Linked DNA regions of Gloeobacter violaceus PCC 7421. The protein of the gene in region 3 interacts with the protein of the main gene of each other region in a pairwise test. Links are inferred from orthologs where the notes say so. Each region holds a gene or a part of one and is shown on either strand. Other genes may lie near its edges.

Region 1 (7,167 bases), 970 kb from region 3 along the record:
TTTGATCATGGTGGCCGGATTGTCGCATTGATTGAAGCGGCCGGTGCCCACGTACTCTATTTACCCCCGTATTCCCCCGACCTGAACCGCATTGAGAAGTGCTGGGCGTGGTTGAAAAGTCGGATTCGCAAACGGTTACGTGATTGCGGGCATTTGCGCAACGCGATGGATGCCGTTCTCAAACAGGCTGCGTCCTAACTTAAATGGCGACAGCTATATCTTTGGATTTCGGTTGCTGGTGCGTGTGGCTAGAACCGGCCTGGGATTTTGCAAAGGCAATTCCGAAATGCCCTAGCGGCGCGCCTCGGGCAGCCGATGCCAGGGAACGAGCGGGTATTCGTGGTGCTCCCAGTGGTAGCCGAAGTGATAGCAGCTGACAAATGACCAGAAGCTCGAAAGACGGTTGCTGGTGGCCCGGTGACGGTTGCGGTAGCCGCCGTCGGGTTGTCGGTGGGGCAAGTAGGTGCCGAAGTAGAACAATTGCAAGGAACTGAGCACCAGCGGCAACAACCAGAACAGCGCCAGGTTGACGAGCGGAACGCCCATCAGCCAAGTGCACACCCCGAACACCACGGCCATGCCCGCGATCAAAAACGGGGTGTTCCGGCTCTCCATATAGTCCTTCATGAATTTCAAGTACCACTGAAAGAAGCCGCTATGTTCGCCGTCGTGGTAGTCGGGGTCTTTGCCGGTGGCTGGAAAGCGGTGGTGCAACTGATGTTTAATCAGTAGTTCGCGATAGGGCATAAAGGCGTACAGACCGACGGCGGCGGTACCAAGCCAATCGTTGATGCGGTGATTGGCGGGAAACACGGTTCGGTGCATCGCGTCGTGGGCAGTGATAAATAGACCTGTGTGCAGAAAGGTTCTGAGGATCACCACGCCGATGACGGCCTGCAGCGATAACTCGCCAATAGGTAAGCGCAGCGCTGCGGCGAAACTGAAGATCCACAGGCCGATAATCACCAGAGCCCACCAGAGGCCGGAAGAATCGTTCTTATGGGTGATAACCCCTTCGGCAAGCCGCTTCGAAGTACGTTCCTTTACTGCCGAGCCACGCATCATAGACCTTGTAGACCCGAAATAAAACTTTGCCTCCAGCCTGCAGACTGCGTCGCCTGCGGCGAAAGCGATCATTTCTATTTGCATCTTAAGCGTGCATACCCAAAAGACTGTCTATCCGGAGTAGGGTCTAACGCCTGCCGAATTGGGGATCGTCAGAGTCGCTATCCGGTGACAATAGAGTGCGAATCCACGGGCACCAGCGGAGGGGGCGTGTACGAAATCGTCAAAACCGGAGATCCGGTGCTGCGCCTGACGGCCAAGCCCTTGAACAGCGATGAAATTCAAAGCGAAGCGATCCAGCAACTGATCGCCGCGATGGCCGAGCGGATGCGCGAGGCGCCGGGGGTAGGCCTCGCCGCCCCCCAAGTGGGCGTCTCGGTGCAACTGGTGGTCATCGAGGATCGCCCCGAGTACATCGAGCGGCTGAGCGGTGCGGAGCGGCGCGAACGGGAGCGCGAGCCGGTGCCCTTTCATGTGCTCATCAACCCTGTGCTGAGCGTGGAAGGCGAAGAATCGGCCGTTTTTTTCGAGGGTTGTTTGAGCATTCCCGGTTACCAGGGGTTGGTGGCCCGGGCGCGGGTGGTGCGGGTCGAAGCACTCGACGAACGGGCCGCCCCGGTCGTCATCCGGGCACACGGCTGGTACGCCCGCATCCTCCAGCACGAAATCGATCACCTCAACGGCCTACTGTGCGTGGATCGCATGGATCTTCAGACTTTCAGCACCCTCGAAAATTACGACCGCTTCTGGCGGGGAGGGTGATTGGACAGGTGCCAGGTGTCAGGGTAAAAACCGTTGTCCATCGGGTTTTTTATTTGACCCTTGCCTGAGTTGCCCCACTTCCCGATACTTCTGTAGCCCAATGGCGAGCCAGCCCCTTCGCCGCAGTCGACACGCGTCGTGCAGGCCCTGGAAGAATAAGCTTATCCAACCCACCAATTCTCGTTCCCAACCGTGCCCTGAAGTCCGGGGGGTGTCGGGGGGTGGCACGCCCCTGACGCGGGGAGGGGGAGAGCGCGAGAGGGGAACCCGAAGGGGGTTCCACCTCTCGCTCCACAGACTGTCGTGCCAAGCCAACAGCAAGTGTCAGGTCACAGACATCGGTAGGAACTTCCGGCAATAGCGGCATTTCTCTGGCACACTGTGTCGAGAAGCCAGCGACAGTCATGGGCGAGAGCACGTCAAAAAACCCAAAACTCCTCACCCTACCGGATTGGTTGCGTGAATGGCTCGCCCGCCAGACTGCCTACGGCCCGGCCATCGCCGTACTGATCGAGATCGTCGTCTTCAGCGCCATCGCCCCGGGCTTTTTTACCCTCGAGAACTTCATCAACATCTCGCTGCAGACGGCGATTTTCGGCATCCTGGCGGTCGGAATGACACTGGTGATCCTGACGGGCGGCATCGATCTGTCGGTGGGATCGGTGGTGGCCCTTGCCGGGGTGAGCGGGGCCATGGTCGCCCAAGCGGGCGGGCTCGGCATGCCCGTGGCCATCGTGGTAGGCGGTGGGGTCGGGCTTTTGAGCGGTCTGTTGGTGGCGTACTTTCGGGTGGCTCCGTTTGTGGTCACCCTGGCCGGGCTCACCATTGCCCGCGGCCTCGCCTTTTTGCTCACCGGCGGCCGGTCGATCGGCGGTTTGCCGCCCGACTTCACCTTCTGGGGCCAAAAACAGCTCGGCTTACTGCCGCTGCCAGTGCTCGTCTTGATGGTAGTGGTGACCGGAGGATACTTTTTGCTCACCCGCACAGTCTTCGGCCGCCAGATCTACGCCATCGGCGGCAACGCCGAGGCGAGTTGGCTCGCGGGAGTGCCGGTGCAAGGGGTGCTGGTGGCGGTCTATCTCATCAACGGCTTGCTCGCGGGGCTCGCGGGCGGGATGCTCGCCGCCCGGCTCGGAGCCGGAATTCCCAATAGCGGCCAACTCTACGAATTGGAGGTGATCGCAGCGGTAGTGGTGGGGGGCACCAGTTTGAGCGGCGGCCGAGGAGGAGTACTCGGCAGTCTGCTCGGGGCGCTGTTTATCGGCACCCTCGGCAACGGTCTCAATCTGCTGGGCGTCGATCCGTACCTGCAAAAAATCGTACTGGGAGTGGTGATCCTGGCGGCTGTGCTCGTCGATAGCGCCGGACGGCGGGGACAAAGATGAGCGGGATCGCTCTGCGCAGGCGGCGGGAGCAAGCCCAACGGCGGCGCTCCATCGCGGGAGTGCTCGCGGCGGTGGGTGGGGGCACAGCCCTGGGCCTTGCCGCTCCGCCCACCGGCTGGGGGGTGCTGGTGTGGGTGGCCCTGGTGCCGTTGCTGGTCTACTTGCGCGCCGAGCACCGCCCCCGCGCTTTCTGGCTTGGAACCCTCGCGGGGATGGTCTACTACGCCATCTTGCTGCGCTGGCTGCTGGGATTTCATCCGCTCACCTGGCTGGGGATCGAGTGGTGGCCCAGCCTCGCGATCGCCCTGGGGGCGTGGCTGTTCGTGAGCGCGAGTCAAGCCTGGGTGATCGGACTCTGGGCGAGCCTGGTGGTCCGCACCCGCCTGAGCGGCCTGCGGCGGGTGCTCTTTGCCGTAGGTCTCTGGGTGGGACTGCACTGGCTTTGGGGCCAGGGGGAGACCGCCTTTCCCTGGGGGACACTTGCCCAGAGCCTGGCAGGTGACCTGTGGGCGGTGCAAACGGTCGCGCTGGGAGGCGCGCAGCTGCTGGTGGGATTGGCCGTCGCGGTCAATGCGCTGGTGGCCGAGAGCTGGAGCACGCGCCGTGTGGGCTACGCGGGCCTTGCAGCGCTCCTGGCGGCTTCGGTGTACCTATACGGATGGTGGCAACTCGCCCAACCGCTGCCGGCAGGTGAGCCGTTGCGTATGGGCGTTATTCAGGGCAATATCGCCCAGGCGCGCAAGTGGACACCCGACGGCCGGCGCGAGACCGTCGAGACCTACGTGCGCGGCTACGAAGAACTGGCGGCGGCCGGGGCGCAGCTGGTGCTCACCCCGGAGACGGCCTTTCCATTTATCTGGTCGCGCCCAACGAACCCGGCAGCACCGCTGGTCCCCGAGATTCAGTCCCGCCGGGTACCGGTGTTGCTCAGCGCCTTCGAGCGCCGCACCGACGGTCAGGTGGCCACCACCCTGTTCGCCCTTGACGGCGACGCGCGGACCATAAGCACCTTCAACAAGATCCACCTGGTGCCCTTCGGAGAGCAAATCCCCCTCAAGGCGCTCATCGGGCCGCTGGTGCGCAAACTTTCCCCTGTTCAACAAGAAGTGTTTGCCGGCTCGCTGGGCCAGCGCCTGCAGACACCGGTGGGCCTTGTCGCCGCCGGAATCTGCTTCGACTCGGCCTTTGCAGACGGCTTTCGCGCCCAGGTGGCCGCCGGGGCGCGCCTGCTGGTTCAATCGACCAACGACGCCTGGTACGGCCCGGCTATGGCCCCCCAGCACCACGCCCTCGATGCGCTGCGGGCGGTGGAGACCGGCCGCTATCTGGTGCGCGCCTCCAACAACGGCACCAGTGCCGTTGTCGATCCGCTGGGCCGCACCACGCGGATCACCGGCTGGAACGTCTACGCGGCCTTTGTCGAACCGGTCCGGCTTCTTGAAGGGATGACGCTGTATGCCCTCTGGGGCGACTGGTTCGTGCCGCTCAGTGCGGCGCTGGCGCTCTTGGGGCTGATTGCCGGACGGAGCCCCGCCGGACGCCGGGGGCGCCGGAATTTTTAGGCTCTTATTTTCTGCTGAGGTCTGTAGAGCGTTGTGCGTCCCTCAGGGCTCCCGGTGCGTCACCCAAGGCGCGCCGGACGGCGGCGCGCAAACGGTAGGCGGCCGGGTCGCCCGGATCTCGGCGGATCGCCTCGCTGCAATCGCTAAGCGCCGCCCGGTAGTGCGAAGCGGCCTGATGGGCTTCGCAGCGGCGCAGGTAGGCAATTGGGCGCGGCTGCAACGCAATGGAGCGGCTCAAGTCTGCAACGGCCGCGGCGTACTCGAAGAGCCATAGCCGCGCCAGACCGCGCTGAAGATAGAGATAATCGTTGTCGGCGTCTGCTGCGAGCGCCTGGGTGAAAGTGGCTTCCGCCCCTCGCAGGTCACCTGTTTGCAACTTGTGGGTGCCCTCCTCCAGCATCGCTTGGGCAGCCCCCCAGTGATTTTCCTGGCGGACCCGCCACAGATGCAGACCGGCCAGCACCGTCAGGCCGGTGACCACCAGCCCGATGAGCAAAACCCGCTCCCGCACAGAGGAGGAAATGGCTTGATCCGCGAATTTGCCTGCCAACTTGTCACCGTGACACAGCGAGTGTACCCGCGCCTGTTGTGAAGGCGACAGGAAACAACTAAACCTCCGCCAGACTGGCACAGCCTATCCTGTGAACCTGTTGCCAAGACGACAAGCCCACCAATATTTTGGGCGCACTTCGAAGCCAGGTGTTTAATTTTTCGGTTTCTCTTGAGCTGGTGGTGGCGGCTGGGAGGGAGGCGCAGACTGATTTTTGGGCAAGATTTCGACTTTGGTATCGATTTTTTGACCGGCGCTCGGTGCCTGGATGTCGGCGGTAAAAGCGGCGAGAGGATTGTCCCGCTCCCAGCGATTTTTGACTTCGTCCGCCTGCTGAGTAATCTGGACGGCATAGAGCTGGTCGGCTTCCGCCTTCGACAGGGCACTGTCCTGGCGCTCGGAGCGGCCGGCCTCAGCCAGGGTACGGATCTCAACGCGATTGTCCTTGAGTTGCCACAGCTCGATCTGGCTGCGGGAATTGAGCTGGCTGGCATTCCCTTCGTTGCGCGTCAGCATGTCGACGCGGGCGATGGCCAGGGCCGTCACCCCGGCGTACTCAAAAAATGCTTTGACCAGGGCCGTGTCGGGCCGATCGCGATCGAGGATCTCGTGGAGCGGTCGGTCGATCTTGCGCACGATAGGCATCACCTCGTCGCGCTTGAGAAACGTGAGCGGCCCCACCTTCGGAAAAGCACCCGTGCGCACCAACTCCTCGGCAAGCCGCTGAGCGAGCGTATCGGTGACGGGCAGCGAGCCGACCCCGAGCAGGCCCACTCGGGTGGGTTCCTGCCTGGCGACCGAGCGGGGCAGCGCAAGGGAGAGGGTGGTCTTGAGACCCTCCACCAGCCAGATGCGCGTCTGTTTCTCGGTGTAGAGCGGGTGCTGAATCTTGACCTCCCAGCGGCCGGGGGTAAGTTTTTCGATGAGATAGCTGCCGCTGGCGTCGGTGCGGGCGGAGTGCTTACCGAGGCTCACCGTCGCCTCGGCGATTGGGTCACCCTGCTCGTTGCGGATTTGCCCGAGCAGCGTGGCCTGGGTGGGTACCGGGGCGGCAGCGCGGGGGGGGATCACGAATGTCGGGTTGGGCGCCCCCGGATCAGGTTTTGGTGCGCTCTGCACGGCCGGTTTGGCCGGGATCAAAGTTTTTGGCGCCGGGACAGCGACGGGTTTCGGTTCGGCTTTGAGCATTGCGGGGGAAGGCTTGGCAGCCGCTCCTGGCGCTATGCCGGCAGGTGACGATTGTGGGGTCGTAGCGGCGGGTTTAGCCGGAGCCAAAGCCGGCTTGGCTGTGGAGGCCGGCCTGGAAAATGTGGGGATGGTGGGGGATTTGCCGGGTTGCGGCAGGGCGAGTGCCGGGGCGGCAAGCGGTTGGTCCTGGATGGGACCGGGTTTGGCCGGACCGGGCAAGGGTTGGGTCTGGCGAGTCCCGGATTTGGCCGCAGTCGGTACGGGTGGGCTCGGGGTGGCGGCGGGCTTTGACGGGGATACCGACGGCGTCTGCATCGGCTTGAAGGGAGGCTGAAGCTGGATCGCTCCGGCGGGAGCCGGGCGGGCCGGGGTAGTGGTGGGCTTGAAAGGGGCCGATGACTGGTCCTCGGGAGCGCCCCAGGCCGGAAGAGCGGCAGTGAGCATCGCGAGCCAGAGCCACTGAGGGAGAAGGCGCATAGAAAGCCCCGATGAATCGCAAAGACTGGCACCGATGGTAACTTACCCCCCTGCTATCCGGCTTCCCTCAGGCAAGCAGAATCGAGGCCGTACCCAGGTAGCGCACCGATTGGGGGGTGATCTCGAAGCGGCAGGGCAAGACCAGCAGACCGCGCTCGATACCGGCACGCAGCAGTTG
Region 2 (7,745 bases), 3.0 Mb from region 3 along the record:
CAGTCCGGATGGGTTGGTTGGAGTGACCTCTTGATCCTCACGTTGCGTCAGGACATAGGCTGAATTTGCAGCGTTCAATCCGCCTGCAGAGATCCACTGGAGGATGCCCTATGCAAGCCCCACCCTGGAAAGTCGGCGAACTGGCCCGACAGACGGGGCTTTCAGTGCGCACGCTGCACTACTACGACGAAATCAGCCTCCTCTCGCCTTCGCATTACACAGAGGGCGGTCATCGTTTGTACTGTACTGGCGACATTGCCCGCCTGCAGCAGATCAAATCCCTCAGGCAGCTGGGCTTTTCTCTAGATGAAATCCGCACGAGTTTGGAGCGTTCCGACTGCTCGCCGCTCGAGGTTCTTCAGCGGCACATCGCCCATGTAAAGGAGCAGATCGAGTTGCAGCAAAGACTGTGCACTCGCCTCGAAGCGATTGCACAGCGACTGCGCACGACGGAATCCGTCGGCGTTGAAGACTTTATCAATACTATCGAGGCTATGAACATGCTGGAAAAATATTACACGCCCGAACAACTCGAAGAGCTGCAACAGCGCAGACAGCAGCTCGGCGAAGAACGTATCCGTGCGGTCGAGGCGGAGTGGCCGACGCTCATCGCCAGGGTCCGCGCCGAGATGGACCGAGGCACCGATCCCGCGGACCCGACGATGCAGCAGCTGGCGCGGCGCTGGCAGGAATTGATCGAGGAGTTCACAGGCGGCAACCCCGCCATCAACAAAGCCCTGCGCACCATGTACTGGCAGGAACCGGAACTGAGAACCCAGGGTGGACTCGATCCCAAGATTTTTGAGTACGTCTCGCGGGCAATCGCGGCGGCAAAGCCGAAGGAGTAAGCAACAGGACCAATGCGCCATGCACTCGTTTTCGCGCTTTTTCCCTATCGACACCGGCGTGAGCCCGATGACCCTGAAAATAGTTTTTTCTAGGTACGGACTACCGATCTGTTGCCATGGAAGCAAGGACCATCGCTTTCTCTCTACACTATCAATGAGTTCGTTGGATCTTCGTTGGATTTTCGTTGGAACAGATGCTAGCATGTGATTCTAGCCGAGATGTTTTTATCTTTTGGTGATGACCTTGCAGACGGTGATTCCGCTTAGCTCCCAGTCGGACCTGGACATGCAATCCGGTCCATTTTGGACTTCTTTTGAGCAATTCCGCACCTCCGGCCAGGCAGGTTTGCTCCCCATCGCTTCGGGTGTAGTGGGCACACTGATCACGAAGTCCGGCCAGTACCGTATTCTTGCTGAAGACGATTTTCAGCGCCTGTACGGTCTCGCCCGTGAGACCCGTCGAATCCAAAGCGGCTTGCGTCTGGTGATGACCGCGGCCCAAGCGGTACGGAGGCACCCCGAAGATGCCACGATCAGCACGCTCGTCCAGGCAGTGTCTCTGGTCGGCGATAGTCCTGTGCTGCCTACTGTCGAACGGTTCGAGCCATTGTTGCCGGAGGGGACCGAGGTCGATCCGGATGACGAGGTGATCTTGGATCCAGCTGCGCTTGAAGGCTCTCTTTCCCCTTGAACGTTCCACAAAGTCTTGAGGAGCTAGGCAATTGAGCAAGGGATCGTGGAGGAAGGCGATGACCCTTTCGTATTGCTGCAAGGTGACATCGTCCGCACAGACGCGGCCTTCCTGATGGGCTCAAGGGTGGTCGGCAACCGATTTGTGATAGCCAGCTCCACTTGCGATTTGATGCCGAAGCGGTGCGTACACGCACACTTGTTCCGAATCGTTCCAATTGAGAGTACGGATCCCAACGCCAAAACACTATTTAGGTGAGCTTTTGAAGTTTGATTCGACAAAACGAATGTATTTACCCAGGTTCAAGGGTGACGGGCCGGGTATCCTGGGCCATGCCATCGATTTCGACGGCATCGCGCAAGTCCTCCTGGAAGATTTACTGCTTGCTGCCCGTCTTGCGAGCCTCAGTCTCGTAGGCTGGCGGGTTTTCGGTTCTTTGCTGCGCAATATCATGGCCAGGGCAGGAGACGACGAAGTGCGCTTGCGCACCATGCCCTGACCCTGGCACTTTGCAGTGCACGCTCGGTCTCTACCTGCGCCAATAATTGTTGGCAGCAGCGATAGTCGCAAACTCGGCAGCGACGACCTGGCCGACGGCAATCAGCATCATCGCGTCGTTGCCGTAGACCTCGCGCAGCTGTTTGCGCTTTTCTTCGTCCGGCTGAGTGAGCTTGATGATCAGACGCGCCATTTTCACCGCCAGTTGCCTCCCCTCTTCGGCAGTGGCGGTAATCAGCGTATTGTCCGGAACAAGGGTGATCTCGGCGGGAACGACGTGGGGAATCGCGGTGGCATTACTCATCGGTTTTTCTCCTCAAATGGGTAGGTGCGCTCGGGCTTAAGGCGAAGGGACGGTTTCGGCACAGAGACACGGCGCGCTCGGGGCTGTGCTGCGGCTGCGCGCCCCAACCACGAGCACCAGGCACAGAGCGGCAAGGACCGCCTGCCATTGCTTGCGGATCGCTTCGTCCTCGACCACCTCAAAAAATCCGACCAGCCGGGGGATCGACAGTTCCAGGGCCGCAGCCGGGACGGTGCTGTGCAACTCGACCAGGCGATGGAGGCTCTCCTGGTTGTTAAGGAAACCCACCACCCAGCGGGCGGTGTGGTCGGGACTGTCGGGGACGCGCTCCACCCCCAGTTCGCTTTGCAGCCAGTCGTAGAAAGCCGGAAGCTTCTGGATGAGAAGCTCCCTGGCCACGGGCAGCGATTGGCGCAGCAGGTCGATATCGAGACACGCGAGTTTGCAGCCGAAGGCGGGCGATTCGACCAGTCCGGCCAGATCCAGGGCAAGCAGTTGCTCGACTTGGACTGCGGACAGTTCGAGGTGTTGGGCAAAGGTGTTACGCATGAGAAATCCTTGTTGAAAGGTTGAGCGCCGGGCTAACCGGCGACGGCGCACAGGACGATGTAGGCCAGATCGGCGCGATAGCGGGAAAAGACGCCGCGCATTGCCAGTACCCGCTCACGCAGGGCAGGCCGGGTGGCCACGTTCCAGAGAATCCGGGCGGTGCCCGCGATACCTTCGTCGCGCAGCACCTGGGCGGGGGTGAGCAGGGCCATCGGACCGGTAAGGTGGTGGCTTACCCGCAGATCCGCCCGGGCGGACTCGGCGATCCAGCCCCGCTCGCTCAGCGGCGCAGCGTTCACCCGGATCACCCGCGACAGTTCGCGGTGGATCTCCTCCTCGCGCCCACCCACGGCCACCTCGTGACTCAAGAATTTGCCGCCGGGTTTGAGGTGGTTCGCCACCGCCCGGAGAATATTGGCCTTGGCCGCGGGGGGCTGCATGGTGAGAATGGCCTCCGCCAGCACGTAGTCGAAGCGCTCGTCGATCGCCTCCAGGCGAAAAATGTCGCCTTCGACGATCTGCACCAGATGGCCGAGCCCGGCGGCCCGGACGTTGGCGCGAGCGCGCTCGACGCTCGCAGGGTTCTTCTCGACGCCCACCACCCGCACCCCAAAGCGGCGGGCCAGGTCGATGGCGCTGTGGCCAAAGCTCGAAGCCAGCTCCAGAAGTGTCTGGCCAGGCTGAAAGTCGGCCCAGACCAACAGTTGCTCGGTGGCAGATCGGCCCCCCGGCCGCAAGGTCTGCTTGCCCGCCACCGCCAGGATCTGGTAGCCGGGGGCGGTTTGCATGTTGAATGTTCCGCTGGTCATGGGTGTTGTCTCCGTTGCGCAGCTGTCTGTACTCTCACAGAGCCCGCGGCCCGGCGTCCTTGAGCTAGCTCATAAAGGCGCCCTGCCGGGTGGGGATGTTGTGCTTGCGGTCTTCGCCATCCCGTGGTGACAAGCGCGAAAGTCTTGCACAAAGGCACATCTCGCAATCGGCCCCGCTGTCGGCAGGGGCTGCCCTCCCCTAAACTGAAGAAAAGATTGCGCTTTTGTTAGGAAACCACCCCGTGACCCAGACCCCCGTCGACTACAAGCAGACCGTCCGCACGCCCAAGACGGATTTTCCGATGCGGGCGAACGCCTCAACCCGCGAGGTCGAGATTCAGCGGTTCTGGGAAGAGCAGGGCATCTACGGACGTCTTGCCCAGGAAAACCCCGGCGAAATTTTTATCCTGCACGACGGGCCGCCCTACGCCAACGGCGAGCTGCACGTCGGCCACGCCCTCAACAAGATCCTCAAGGACATCATCAACCGCTACCAGCTGTTGCAGGGGCGGCGGGTGCGCTACGTGCCCGGCTGGGACTGCCACGGGCTGCCGATTGAACTCAAAGTGCTGCAGGATCTCTCCCAGGCGGAGCGCTCGCAATTGACGCCCCTCGATGTGCGCACGCGGGCGCGCGATTTCGCCCAGCGCACCGTGCAGTCGCAGTGCGCGAGCTACAAGCGCTTCGGCGTCTGGGGCGATTGGGATCACCCGTACCTCACCTTGCAGCCGGAGTACGAGGCGGCTCAGCTCGGGGTCTTCGGCAAGATGGCCCTCAAAGGCTATATCTACCGGGGCCTCAAACCCGTCCACTGGAGCCCCAGTTCACAGACTGCTCTGGCAGAAGCAGAACTGGAGTACCCGACCAAGGACGACGGCAGCCCCGCCCACACCTCCCGCTCGGTCTACGTCAAGTTCCCGCTTATCTCCATCGCGGCACCCGAGACCGCCACGGTGATGGCCGCCGAACTGCTGCCGCGCCTGAGCGCTTTTCACGACCGCGAAGAAGAACTGATCGATGCGCTGTTGGGTGAGCGCGACGACCTTCCCGAGATCGCCGTAGCCATCTGGACCACAACTCCCTGGACGCTGCCGGGCAACCTGGCGGTGGCGCTCAACGGCGAACTCGACTACGCACTGGTGGCAAGCGACGAGCACGGCCTGCTCATCGTCGCGGCTGAACTGGTGGAGCGGCTGGCAGGGACGCTCGCCACCCGCTTTGAGACGATTGCCACCTTCAGAGGCCGCGAACTGGAGGGCAGCCTCCTGGCTCACCCACTCTTCCGCCGCACCAGCCCAATCGTCCTGGGCGATCACGTCACCACCGAATCGGGCACAGGGGCGGTGCACACCGCCCCCGGCCACGGCAGTGAGGACTTTGAGCTGGCCCAGCGCTACAACCTCGGGGTGCTCTCGCCGGTGGACGATTACGGCCGCTTCACCCGCGAGGCGGATAGCGACCGCCGCGAGAACCTGCCGGTCTTTGCCGGCAAGGCGGTGCTCAGCGACGGCAACCAGGCGGTCATCGAAGCGCTCAGCGCGGCGGGAGCGCTGCTCAAAGAAGAAGCCTACGTCCACAAATATCCCTACGACTGGCGCACCAAAAAACCGACCATCTTTCGGGCCACCACCCAGTGGTTCGCCTCGGTCTCCGATTTTCGCCCCCAGGCACTGAGCGCCATTGCCCAGACCGAATGGATCCCCGCCAGCGGCGAGAACCGGATCACCGCCATGGTGGCCGGGCGCAACGACTGGTGCATCTCCCGCCAGCGCGCCTGGGGACTGCCGATTCCGGCCTTCTACTGCGAAAACTGCGCCAACGTGCTGCTTACCCAGGAGTCGGTCGAAGCGGTGCAGGCGGCCGTGCGCGTCCACGGCTCCGACATCTGGTGGCAAAAAGAAGCAAGCGAGCTGCTTCCCCCGGGGATCGCCTGCGCCCACTGCGGCGGCACCGCCTTTCGCAAAGAAAAAGACATCATGGACGTCTGGTTCGACTCGGGTTCTTCGTGGGCCGGGGTGCTCGGCCGGCGGCCCGAGTTGCACTACCCGGCCGATGTCTACCTCGAAGGATCCGATCAGCACCGCGGCTGGTTCCAGTCGAGCCTACTCACCTGTGTGGCCACCGAGGGCACCGCCCCTTACAAAACCGTGATCACCCACGGCTTCACCCTCGACGAGCACGGCCGCAAGATGTCCAAGTCTCTCGGCAACGTCGTGGACCCGAAACTGGTTATCGACGGCGGGGCCAATCAGAAGCAGCACCCCGCCTACGGGGCGGACGTGCTGCGCCTCTGGGTTGCCTCGGTCGATTACACCAGCGATCAGCTAGTCGGCCCCAGCGTGCTTGCCCAGATAGCCGAAGTGTATCGCAAGATCCGCAACACGGCGCGCTACCTGCTGGGTAGCCTCAACGACTTCGTACCGGAGCGCGACCTGGTGGCCTTCGATTCGCTGGGCGAAGTCGATCAATACCTCCTGCACCGCCTGAGTGTGGTGCATCTCGAAGTCACCCAGGCTTTTGAAAGTTACCAGTTCTCGCGCTTCTTCCAGACCATCCAGAACTTCTGCGTGGCGGATCTGTCGAATTTTTATCTGGATATTTCCAAAGACCGCCTCTACATCAGTGCCGAAGTGTCCCTGCGCCGCCGCAGCTGCCAGACGGTGCTCTACCGTGTGCTCGAAAGCCTCACCCGGCTGATTGCCCCGGTGCTGCCGCACCTGGCGGAGGATATCTGGCAGCATCTGCCCTACCCCAGAAGCGACGCTTCGGTATTTGAGGCAGGTTGGCCGGTCGATCACTCCCAGTGGTTCCAACCGCTCACGGTCGATCGTTGGCCAGGGCTGATTGTCCTGCGCGACCGGGTGAACATCGCCCTCGAAGCCGCCCGCAACGCCAAACGCATCGGCTCCTCGCTGGAAGCCAAAATTCGACTGCACGTCGAAGACCCGGCCCTGACGGACGAACTGGCCCGCCAAAAAGACGAGTTGCGCTATTTGTTCATCGTCTCGCAGGTGGAACTGCTGGACGAACTCCCGGCCGAGGTGTCCGTCGAGGAAGGGGCGGCGGTAATTGTACTCGATGCGGACGGTCAAAAGTGCGAGCGCTGCTGGAACTACTCGGTCCATGTCGGCGAAGATGCCGAGCACCCGACGCTGTGCGAGCGGTGCGTCTCAGCTCTGGCCGGGGCGTTCTAGAATGTCCAACGACGCCGGAGACCGGGTCTTTGCAGTCCTGGTCAACTGGTGTAACGACGGCGACACGCTCCGGGCGGTCGAGTCGCTACTGGCGCAGAGCTTGCTTCCAGAGGTGGTCGTGGTGGACAATGCCTCGCCCAATGGTTCGGAAGCACGGCTGCGCGAGGCGCTCGCGGGCCGGGCCACCGTATTGCAGAGCGGGGCCAACCTGGGCTGGGCGGGCGGCTGCAATGTCGCGATCCGTTATGCTCTGGCCCTCGGAGCCCGGTACGTATGGTTGTTCAACAACGACGCCACCGCCCACCCGACCGCCCTGGCCGCCCTGGTGGATGTTGCCGAGCGCCATCCGGACGCCGCCGCCTGCGGCTCGCTGATCTACGAGCAAGATCGGCCGGAGGTGGTCTGGTTTGCCGGCGGGGCGGTCTCACTCTGGCGGGGGGTGACCTGGCATATCGGTCGCGGCCAGACCGATCGCGGCCAGTTTGGCGGCCCGCCCCGGCCGGTGGCGTTTTTGACCGGCTGCAGCCTGCTGGTGCGCCGTGCCGCCTTCGAGCGGGTCGGGCTGCTTCCTGAAAAGTATTTTCTATACTTTGAGGATGTCGATTGGTGCCTGCAGGCCCGCCGCCGGGGCTACCGGCTATTGTTCGTCCCCGAGGCGCGCGTCTGGCACCGCGAGGGTTCTTCAGCGCGCGGGGCCGACGGCCTCTCACCCACCCACGCCTACTACGACGCTCGCAACAATCTTTACTTCATCGACCGCTGGTGCAGCCCCCTGCAGCGCATCACCGCCCGCGCCAACTTCGCAGTGCGAGTTGGTGGCAAAGTACTGTTATGGTCCTTGTTGCGCCGACC
Region 3 (7,184 bases):
CTGATCTTCGACAACGGCCGCGCCCACCTCTTTGTCGTCCAGGGTGAGAAGGCCGTGCGCCGCGCAGTCGAGACCGGGGCGCGCTCCGGCGGACAGGTGGAGATCACCGGCGGGCTTGCAGCCGGGGAGCAAATCGTGCTCGCCGGGGCGGGATATCTCAAAGACGGCGCGCGCGTGCGCACAGCGGGAGGCGCGTCATGAACAACCTCTCGGCCTGGTCGATTCGCCATCCGATCGTGATTGCGGTGCTGTTTATCGCCCTGGTGATTGCAGGAGTGGTGGGCTTTGTGCAACTGCCCATCAACGAAAACCCGAACGTCGATGTGCCCACCGTCTCGGTGAACATCACCCAGTCCGGGGCCGCCCCGCCCGAACTCGAAAGCCAGGTGACCCGCAAAATCGAAGACGCCCTGGCGGGCATTGAGAACGTCGAGCACCTGCGCTCGACTATCAAGGACGGCATCTCGGCCACGACGGTCGAATTTGTGCTGGGTACGGACACCGACCGGGCGGTCAACGACGTGCGCGACGCGGTCACCAAGATCCGCCAGGAACTTCCCCAGGACATCGACGAGCCGGTGATTGCGCGGGTCGATTTTGTGGGCGGCGCCCTGATGATCTACGCGGTCGGATCGCCTACCCGCAGCACCGAGCAGCTGAGCTGGTTTGTCGATCACGACGTGAGCCGGGCGCTGCTCACCGTCGAGGGCGTCTCGCGGGTGCAGCGCTTCGGTGGGGTGAGCCGGGAGGTGCGCATCGACCTCGACCCGAATCGTCTGTTTGCCCTGGGGATCACCGCCGAGGAAGTGAACCGCCAGGTGCGCGCCCTCAACCGGGATCTGCCGGGGGGACGGGGTGAATTGGGCGGCCGCGAACAGGCCATCCGCACCCTGGGCAGCGCCGCCACCGTCGAGAACCTGCGCGCCACGCAGATTGCCCTGTCGGGTGGGCGGCGCGTGGCCCTCGCGGATCTGGGGAGCGTCAGCGACGGCGCCTCCGAAGCGCGCCAGCTGGCGCGCCTGGACGGCAAACCGGTGGTCGGCTTCTCGGTGATCCGCTCCACCGGCAGCTCCGAAGTCGCGATCGAAAAGGGAGTCGAAGCGCAGATTGCCCAACTGGAGAAGCGCTTCGCCGATGTGCACTTCGACCTGGTCAACACCTCGGTGCGCTACGTCCACGAAAATTACGACGCCTCGATCGAAGCGCTCTGGTTGGGGGCGGCCCTCGCGGTCGTGGTGGTCTATCTGTTCTTGCGCGACGGGCGGGCGACCTTGATTGCCGGGGTGGCGATGCCCCTCTCGACCATCCCCACCTTCGCGATCATGAAGCTGTTGGGCTACAGCCTCAACAGCTTGAGCCTGCTGGCGCTGGCGCTGGTGGTGGGGGTGTTGGTGGACGATGCGATCGTCGAAATCGAAAATATCGACCGCCACATCAAGATGGGCAAGCCGCCCTTTCAGGCCGCCCTCGATGCCGCCGACGAAATCGGCCTGGCGGTGGTGGCGACCACGATGACGATCGTGGCGGTCTTCGTGCCGGTGGGATTCATGGGCGGGGTGCCGGGTCAGTTTTTTGGCCAGTTCGGTTTCACGGTGGTGGCGGCGGTGCTCTTTTCGCTCTTCGTGGCGCGCATGGTCACCCCGCTGATGGCCGCCTACTGGCTGGCGGCCAAGCCTGCTCCCGTCCGGTTGCCCTGGTACACCCGCACCTACCGCACCGTCCTCGCCTGGGCGCTCTCCAACCGCGCCGCCACGATCGCGGCCGCCGTCGCCTTTTTTGTCCTCTCGCTGCTATTGGCCCCGCTCATCCCTTCGGGGTTTCTCGCCAACACCGACCGCGGCCAGTCGATAGTGCAACTGGAGTTGCCGCCCGGCTCGACCCTCGCCCAGACCGACGCGGTGGCGCGCGGACTGAGTGCCCAATTGCAAAAGTGGCCCGAGATCAAAAATGTCTTTGTCTCGATGGGGGATCAAGGCGAGGTGCGCCTGGCCACGCTCTTCATCAACCTCAAGCCCCGCGAAGAGCGCACCATCGCTCAGCAAGATTTTGAAAAAGCGATCCAACCGGTGCTGGCCGCTGTGCCGGGGGCGCGCCTCGGCTTCTCGGTGGGCTTTCGGGGAGGCAAAGAAGTCTCGATTATCCTGACGGGCGAAGATACCGCCGAACTGGCGCGCACAGCCGAGCGGCTGAGCACCCAGATGCAGGCGCTATCGGGGCTTGCCAATGTCAGCAACACCGCCAGCCTCTCGCGCCCCGAACTGCTCATCCGGCCGCGCTTCGAGCGGGCGGCGGACCTGGGCGTTTCGGTGGAGCGCATCGGAGCGACCGCCAAGATCGCCACGCTGGGCGACATCGACGCGAACCTGGCCAAGTTCAACCTCGAAGATCGTCAGATTCCGATCCGCGTGCAGATCGCCCCGCGCCACCGCACGGATCTGGAGGTGATCCGCAACCTGCGCGTCACCGCCGACGACGGGCGGGCCATCCCCCTGGAGACGGTGGCCGAGCTGGCCGTCGGTAGCGGCGCCGCCCAGATCGATCGCTACGACCGCGCCCGCCAGATTTCGGTGGAGGCCAACTTGAACGGCGTGCAGCTCGGCCCCGCCCTGGAGCAAATCTACGCCCTTCCCGCCATGGGCGATTTGCCCGAATCGATCCGCCTGGTGCGCTCGGGCGATGTGGACCTGCAAGATCAAGTTTCAGAACGCTTCGGGACGGCCCTGCTGTTGGGGGTGTTGCTCATCTACGGCGTGCTGGTACTGCTGTTTGGGGATTTTTTCCATCCCCTCACGATCATGGCGGCATTGCCTCTGTCCATCGGCGGGGCGCTCGCGGGGCTGCTGGTCACAGGCAAACCCCTGGTGCTGCCGGCCCTGATCGGCATCTTGATGCTGATGGGCATCGTCACCAAAAACTCGATATTGCTAGTCGAGTACGCGACGGTGCTGATCGAAAAGGCGCGCCTGCCCCGGCGCGAGGCGCTGATGGAGGCGGGGATCGACCGGCTGCAGCCGATCTTGATGACCACGATCGCCATGATCGCGGGCATGATGCCCATTGCCTTGGGGATCGGCGCGGGTTCGGAGTTTCGCTCGCCCATGGCCGTAGCGGTGGTGGGGGGACTCTTGAGTTCGACCTTGCTCACCCTGGTGGTGATACCGGTGCTGTTTACCTACGTGGACGACTTCAAAAACCGGCTGGCCCGGCTTGGGCGCCGCCGGACGATCGAGACGGCCCAGGCGGTGCAAACCCCGGCCCAACAGTAGGCGGCAACAATAATTCGCCCCGGACCGGGCGGCTTGCTGGTACATTTGACCTGAAATTGTGCGGGATGGGTCCGGGGTGCGAAGGTTCTGGTGGTTGGCGGCGCTGTGTGCACTGGTGCTCGGGGCCTGTGCCCAGAACGGGTCGGAGGGTGGCAATCGGCCGGTGGTGGGGGTGTCGCTGCTCACCCGTCAGGACGCCTTCTACCGCGAACTGGAGCGTGGTCTCAAAGAAGAAGCGGCCAAGCAGAAGCTCACTGTGCGACTCGATGCGGGCGAATTCGATCTGGCCCGCCAGCAGGGACAGCTCGAAAATTACACCGTCCAGAAAGTGGCGGCAATCGTGGTTTGCCCGACCGATTCCCAGGGGATCGGCCCTGCCATCGCCCGCGCCAATCAGGCCGATATCCCGGTCTTCACCGCCGACATCCGCGCCAAAGAAGGCGCAGTTGTCTCCCACATCGCCTCGGACAACGTCGCAGGCGGGCGGCTCGCGGGCGAGTACGCCGCCAAGCGCCTGAACGGCCGGGGCCAGGTGGCAATTATCGATCAGCCCTACATCCAGTCGGTGATCGAGCGGGTGCGCGGTTTCGAGGAAGCCCTCAAGCCCTACCCCAATATCCGGGTGGTGGCCCGCCTCACCGGCGACGGCGTGCGCGACCGCTCCTTAAAAGCCGCCGAAGATCTGCTCCAGTCCCAGCGCAAGCTCGACGCCGTCTTCGCCGTCAACGACGAATCGGCCTTCGGCGTCGTCTCGGCCATCGAGGCCGCCGGGCGCAAAGGCATCTTCGTCATGGGCTACGACGCCTCCGAAGAAGCGCGCAAGCTCATCGCCGGGGGCAAGTCGCCCCTGCAGGCCGATATCGCCCAGGATCCGTACCGCATTGGCCAGGAGACGATCCGGGCGGTGGCTACCCACCTCGCGGGCCAACCGGTGGAACCGGTGATCCCCGTGCCCGTGCGCCTGGTGGACAAAGCCGCCCTGGGCAACGAAACCCTTACCCCCGCCCCCTGAGACCGATGCCTCTCCTTGCTCTCGAAAAGATCACCCGCCGCTTCGGGCCGGTCACGGTGCTCGACGGGGTGGATTTCACCGTCGAGGCGGGGGAGGTGCACGCATTGGTCGGTGAAAACGGCGCCGGTAAATCGACGCTGATGAAAATTCTCTCGGGCGCCCTTGCTCCCGACGCGGGTACCGTCCGCTGGCAGGGTGCCGCCGTCCGGTTCGATTCGCCCCGCGCCGCCCGCGCCGCCGGCATCGCCATGATCCACCAGGAACTGGCGCTGGTGCCGGCGTTGTCGGTGGCCGAAAATATCTGCCTGGGGGAGGCGCAGAGCTGGTGGCGGCCGGTGGACTATAGGAACTTCGAAAATTCGGCCCGCGCGGTACTGGAGCGGTTGGGCCAACCGATCGACCCGCGCACGCCGGTCGGACGGCTTAATTTGCCCGAACAGCAGATGGTCGAGACCGCCCGCGCCCTCAGGCAAAAGGCGCGCCTGCTTATCCTCGATGAACCCACGGCCAGCCTGAGCGCCCAGCAGAGCGAGCAGCTGTTTGCCGTGCTCAGGCGGATTCGCACGGAGGGCACGGCAATTATCTACATCTCCCACCGCCTGGAGGAAATCTTTGCCCTTTGCGATCGGGTGACGATTCTGCGCAACGGCAGGCGCGTCCACTGCGCTGCGGTGGGCGAACTGTCGATGGCGGCGGTGGTGCGCCACATGGTGGGCCGCACCCTCGAACCCACCGGCACCCCGGCCGCTTCGCAAACCGGCCGACCCGTCCTCACCGTGCACAATCTGTGCTGCGGCCGGCTCAGGAATTTGCACCTGGAACTGCGCGCAGGTGAGGTGGTGGGGCTGATGGGGGTGGCCGGGGCGGGCCGCTCCCGGTTGGTGCGCACGCTGTTCGGTGCCCAAAGGCCCGAGGCGGGAGAGATTGTGCTGGATGGACGACCGGTGGTCTGGCGCTCGCCCCGCGACGCCATCGCCCGCGGCATCGGCCTGTTGGGGGAGGACCGCAAGCGCCACAGCCTGCTGCCCGAGCGCTGCGTGCGCGAAAATATGGCCCTGGTGAGCCTGCTCGGCCGCGCCCGCTGGGGAGTCGTCGAGCAGTACCGCGAGCGGAGTGCCTGCCGCGCACTGGGGGGGCAACTGCGCCTGGCGCCGCGCACCCAGGAGATGGCCATCCGCGCCCTGAGCGGCGGCAACCAGCAAAAGGCGCTATTGGGGCGCTGGCTGCTCGCCGGGTGCCGGGTGCTGCTGCTCGACGAACCGACCCGCGGCGTCGATGTCGAGGCCAAAGCCGAGATCTACGGACTCATTCGCGCCCTCGCCGCGGGCGGCACCGCCGTGCTGGTGGTCTCTTCGGATCTGCCCGAATTGACCTTGCTGGCCGAGCGCCTGCTGGTGCTCCAGGGCGGGCGCATCGTGGGCGAGCAGCGGCCTCCCTACGACCCTCGGGCGCTGTTGGCCCAGGCGTTGGGGGTGGCAGCCGAGGACGGCTGATTTTCTGGGTGCTCCCTCAGCCGCCGCATCGCCGCGAGCTGGGTGTGCAGTTGTTCGCGCACCTCGTAGCGGTAGGCAAAAAAGTGTTCCCCGGCGGCGAGGGCCACAAAATAATCGAACAGCAGCTGCGATTTAGTGAGGGCGATCGCTGCAAGCTGCCACCAGAAGCGCCAGCGCGTCGAGCGGACGATCCCCTGATGCCAGCAGACGGCCGTAAACATCCGCAAAGCCGCCCAATCGAAGCGCCTGCGGCTATCGGCCCGCCAGGCTCCCATGCGTCTGAAGTGGGTGAAGGTGCGTTTGAGGTAGGGCATAGGTTCATAAATCCGCCAGAAAGCGTCGATATATTCTTCGACAATCTCCTCCACCGGCCGGGTGGGCACGAAGTTCATCAAGGCCCCCTGGTGAAAGGTACCCAGACCGTCGATGAGCCGTCCCTCGCGCTCCAATCGCTGCCAGAGCGCCGTGTTCTGCAGCGCCTGCAGCAGGCTGAACTGGGCCTGGGGGATGCCGGTCAGTTCGATAAAGGCGCGGATGCGCTCCCCCGCTCCGGGCCGCTCGTGGTCGAAGCCCATGATGAACCCGGACATAATCTGCAGACCCGCCCGGGTGACCTTCTCGCACGACTCGGCGAGCGAACGGCGGGTGTTCTGGAGCTTGTGCACCTCCAGCAGGCTGTCGGTATCGGGGGTCTCGATGCCCATGAAGACGGTGGTAAAACCCGCCTTCACCATCAGTTCCACCAGTTCGGGGTCTTCAGCCAGATTGAGCGACGCTTCGGTGAGCAGAATAAACGGGTACCGGCGCGCTTCCATCCAGGGGATGAGCGCCCGCAAGAAGATCTTGGCATTGCGGGCGTTGCCGATGAAGTTGTCGTCCACCACGAACACGTAGCGGTTCCAGCCCATCCGGTAGAGCACCTCCAGTTCGGCGAGCATCTGCTCGGGATGCTTGGTGCGCGGCTTGCGGCCGTAGAGGTTGATGATGTCGCAAAATTCGCACTGAAACGGACAGCCACGCGAGAACTGCACCGTCATCGCCAGATATGCCCGCATATCCAGCAGATCAAAGCGCGGGACGGGGGTGCGGGTGACGTCGGGTTTGTCGGCGGAGCGGAAGACGCCCCGCTCCTCACCGCGTTCGAGCGCTTCGAGAAACAGCGGTACCGTGCACTCGCCCTCGTCGAGGATCAAGTAGTGCGCCCCGGCAGCGAGAGCAAAGTCCGGCACCGAGGTAGGAAACGGTCCACCCACGGCCACTTTTTTGCCCAGGGCGACGCCCTTCTGGATGAGTGTCCGAAAGTCTTCTTTCTGGACGATCATCGCCGAGATGATCACCAGGTCGCACCAGGCCCAATCTTCTTCGATCTCAGCTCGCACGTTACGATCAGCAAAGCGGATCTGCCAGTCGGCA

What was found.
Region 1: the proteins of GLL_RS04215 (region 3) and GLL_RS08955 interact in binary tests that used the Escherichia coli proteins (3 or more experiments, as listed by UniProt). The link is inferred for Gloeobacter violaceus PCC 7421 from one-to-one orthologs.
Region 2: the proteins of GLL_RS04215 (region 3) and ileS interact in binary tests that used the Escherichia coli proteins (3 or more experiments, as listed by UniProt). The link is inferred for Gloeobacter violaceus PCC 7421 from one-to-one orthologs.

What each region holds. Positions count from the first base shown.
Region 1 is NC_005125.1:1,833,421-1,840,587, forward strand. Bases 1,298-4,221 are described here. They hold GLL_RS08955 (ABC transporter permease), read left to right. Parts: upstream 1,298-2,231; coding sequence 2,232-3,212; downstream 3,213-4,221. Other genes in these bases: def (peptide deformylase), read left to right, coding at 1,298-1,827; lnt (apolipoprotein N-acyltransferase), read left to right, coding at 3,209-4,221. In the rest of the region: beta-carotene ketolase CrtW, read right to left, coding at 292-1,065; more of def, read left to right, coding at 1,276-1,297; more of lnt, read left to right, coding at 4,222-4,774; GLL_RS08965 (hypothetical protein), read right to left, coding at 4,779-5,285; GLL_RS08970 (carboxypeptidase-like regulatory domain-containing protein), read right to left, coding at 5,478-6,989; DNA/RNA nuclease SfsA, read right to left, coding at 7,057-7,167. UniProt on the Escherichia coli protein: Part of the ABC transporter complex RbsABC involved in ribose import.
Region 2 is NC_005125.1:3,849,768-3,857,512, reverse strand. The notes cover bases 3,592-7,093. They hold ileS (isoleucine--tRNA ligase), read left to right. Parts: upstream 3,592-3,941; coding sequence 3,942-6,893; downstream 6,894-7,093. Other genes in these bases: GLL_RS18825 (glycosyltransferase family 2 protein), read left to right, coding at 6,895-7,093; GLL_RS18835 (SAM-dependent methyltransferase), read right to left, coding at 3,592-3,699. In the rest of the region: GLL_RS18860 (MerR family transcriptional regulator), read left to right, coding at 111-848; GLL_RS18855 (hypothetical protein), read left to right, coding at 1,087-1,539; GLL_RS18850 (hypothetical protein), read left to right, coding at 1,826-2,038; GLL_RS18845 (hexameric tyrosine-coordinated heme protein), read right to left, coding at 2,069-2,341; GLL_RS18840 (hypothetical protein), read right to left, coding at 2,378-2,890; more of GLL_RS18835, read right to left, coding at 2,923-3,591; more of GLL_RS18825, read left to right, coding at 7,094-7,745. UniProt on the Escherichia coli protein: Catalyzes the attachment of isoleucine to tRNA(Ile). As IleRS can inadvertently accommodate and process structurally similar amino acids such as valine, to avoid such errors it has two additional distinct tRNA(Ile)-dependent editing activities.
Region 3 is NC_005125.1:857,440-864,623, forward strand. What follows is about bases 2,370-5,310. They hold GLL_RS04215 (substrate-binding domain-containing protein), read left to right. Parts: upstream 2,370-3,342; coding sequence 3,343-4,278; downstream 4,279-5,310. Other genes in these bases: GLL_RS04210 (efflux RND transporter permease subunit), read left to right, coding at 2,370-3,266; GLL_RS04220 (sugar ABC transporter ATP-binding protein), read left to right, coding at 4,284-5,310. Outside these bases: GLL_RS04205 (efflux RND transporter periplasmic adaptor subunit), read left to right, coding at 1-201; more of GLL_RS04210, read left to right, coding at 198-2,369; more of GLL_RS04220, read left to right, coding at 5,311-5,771; GLL_RS04225 (B12-binding domain-containing radical SAM protein), read right to left, coding at 5,714-7,184. UniProt on the Escherichia coli protein: Part of the ABC transporter complex RbsABC involved in ribose import. Binds ribose. Also serves as the primary chemoreceptor for chemotaxis.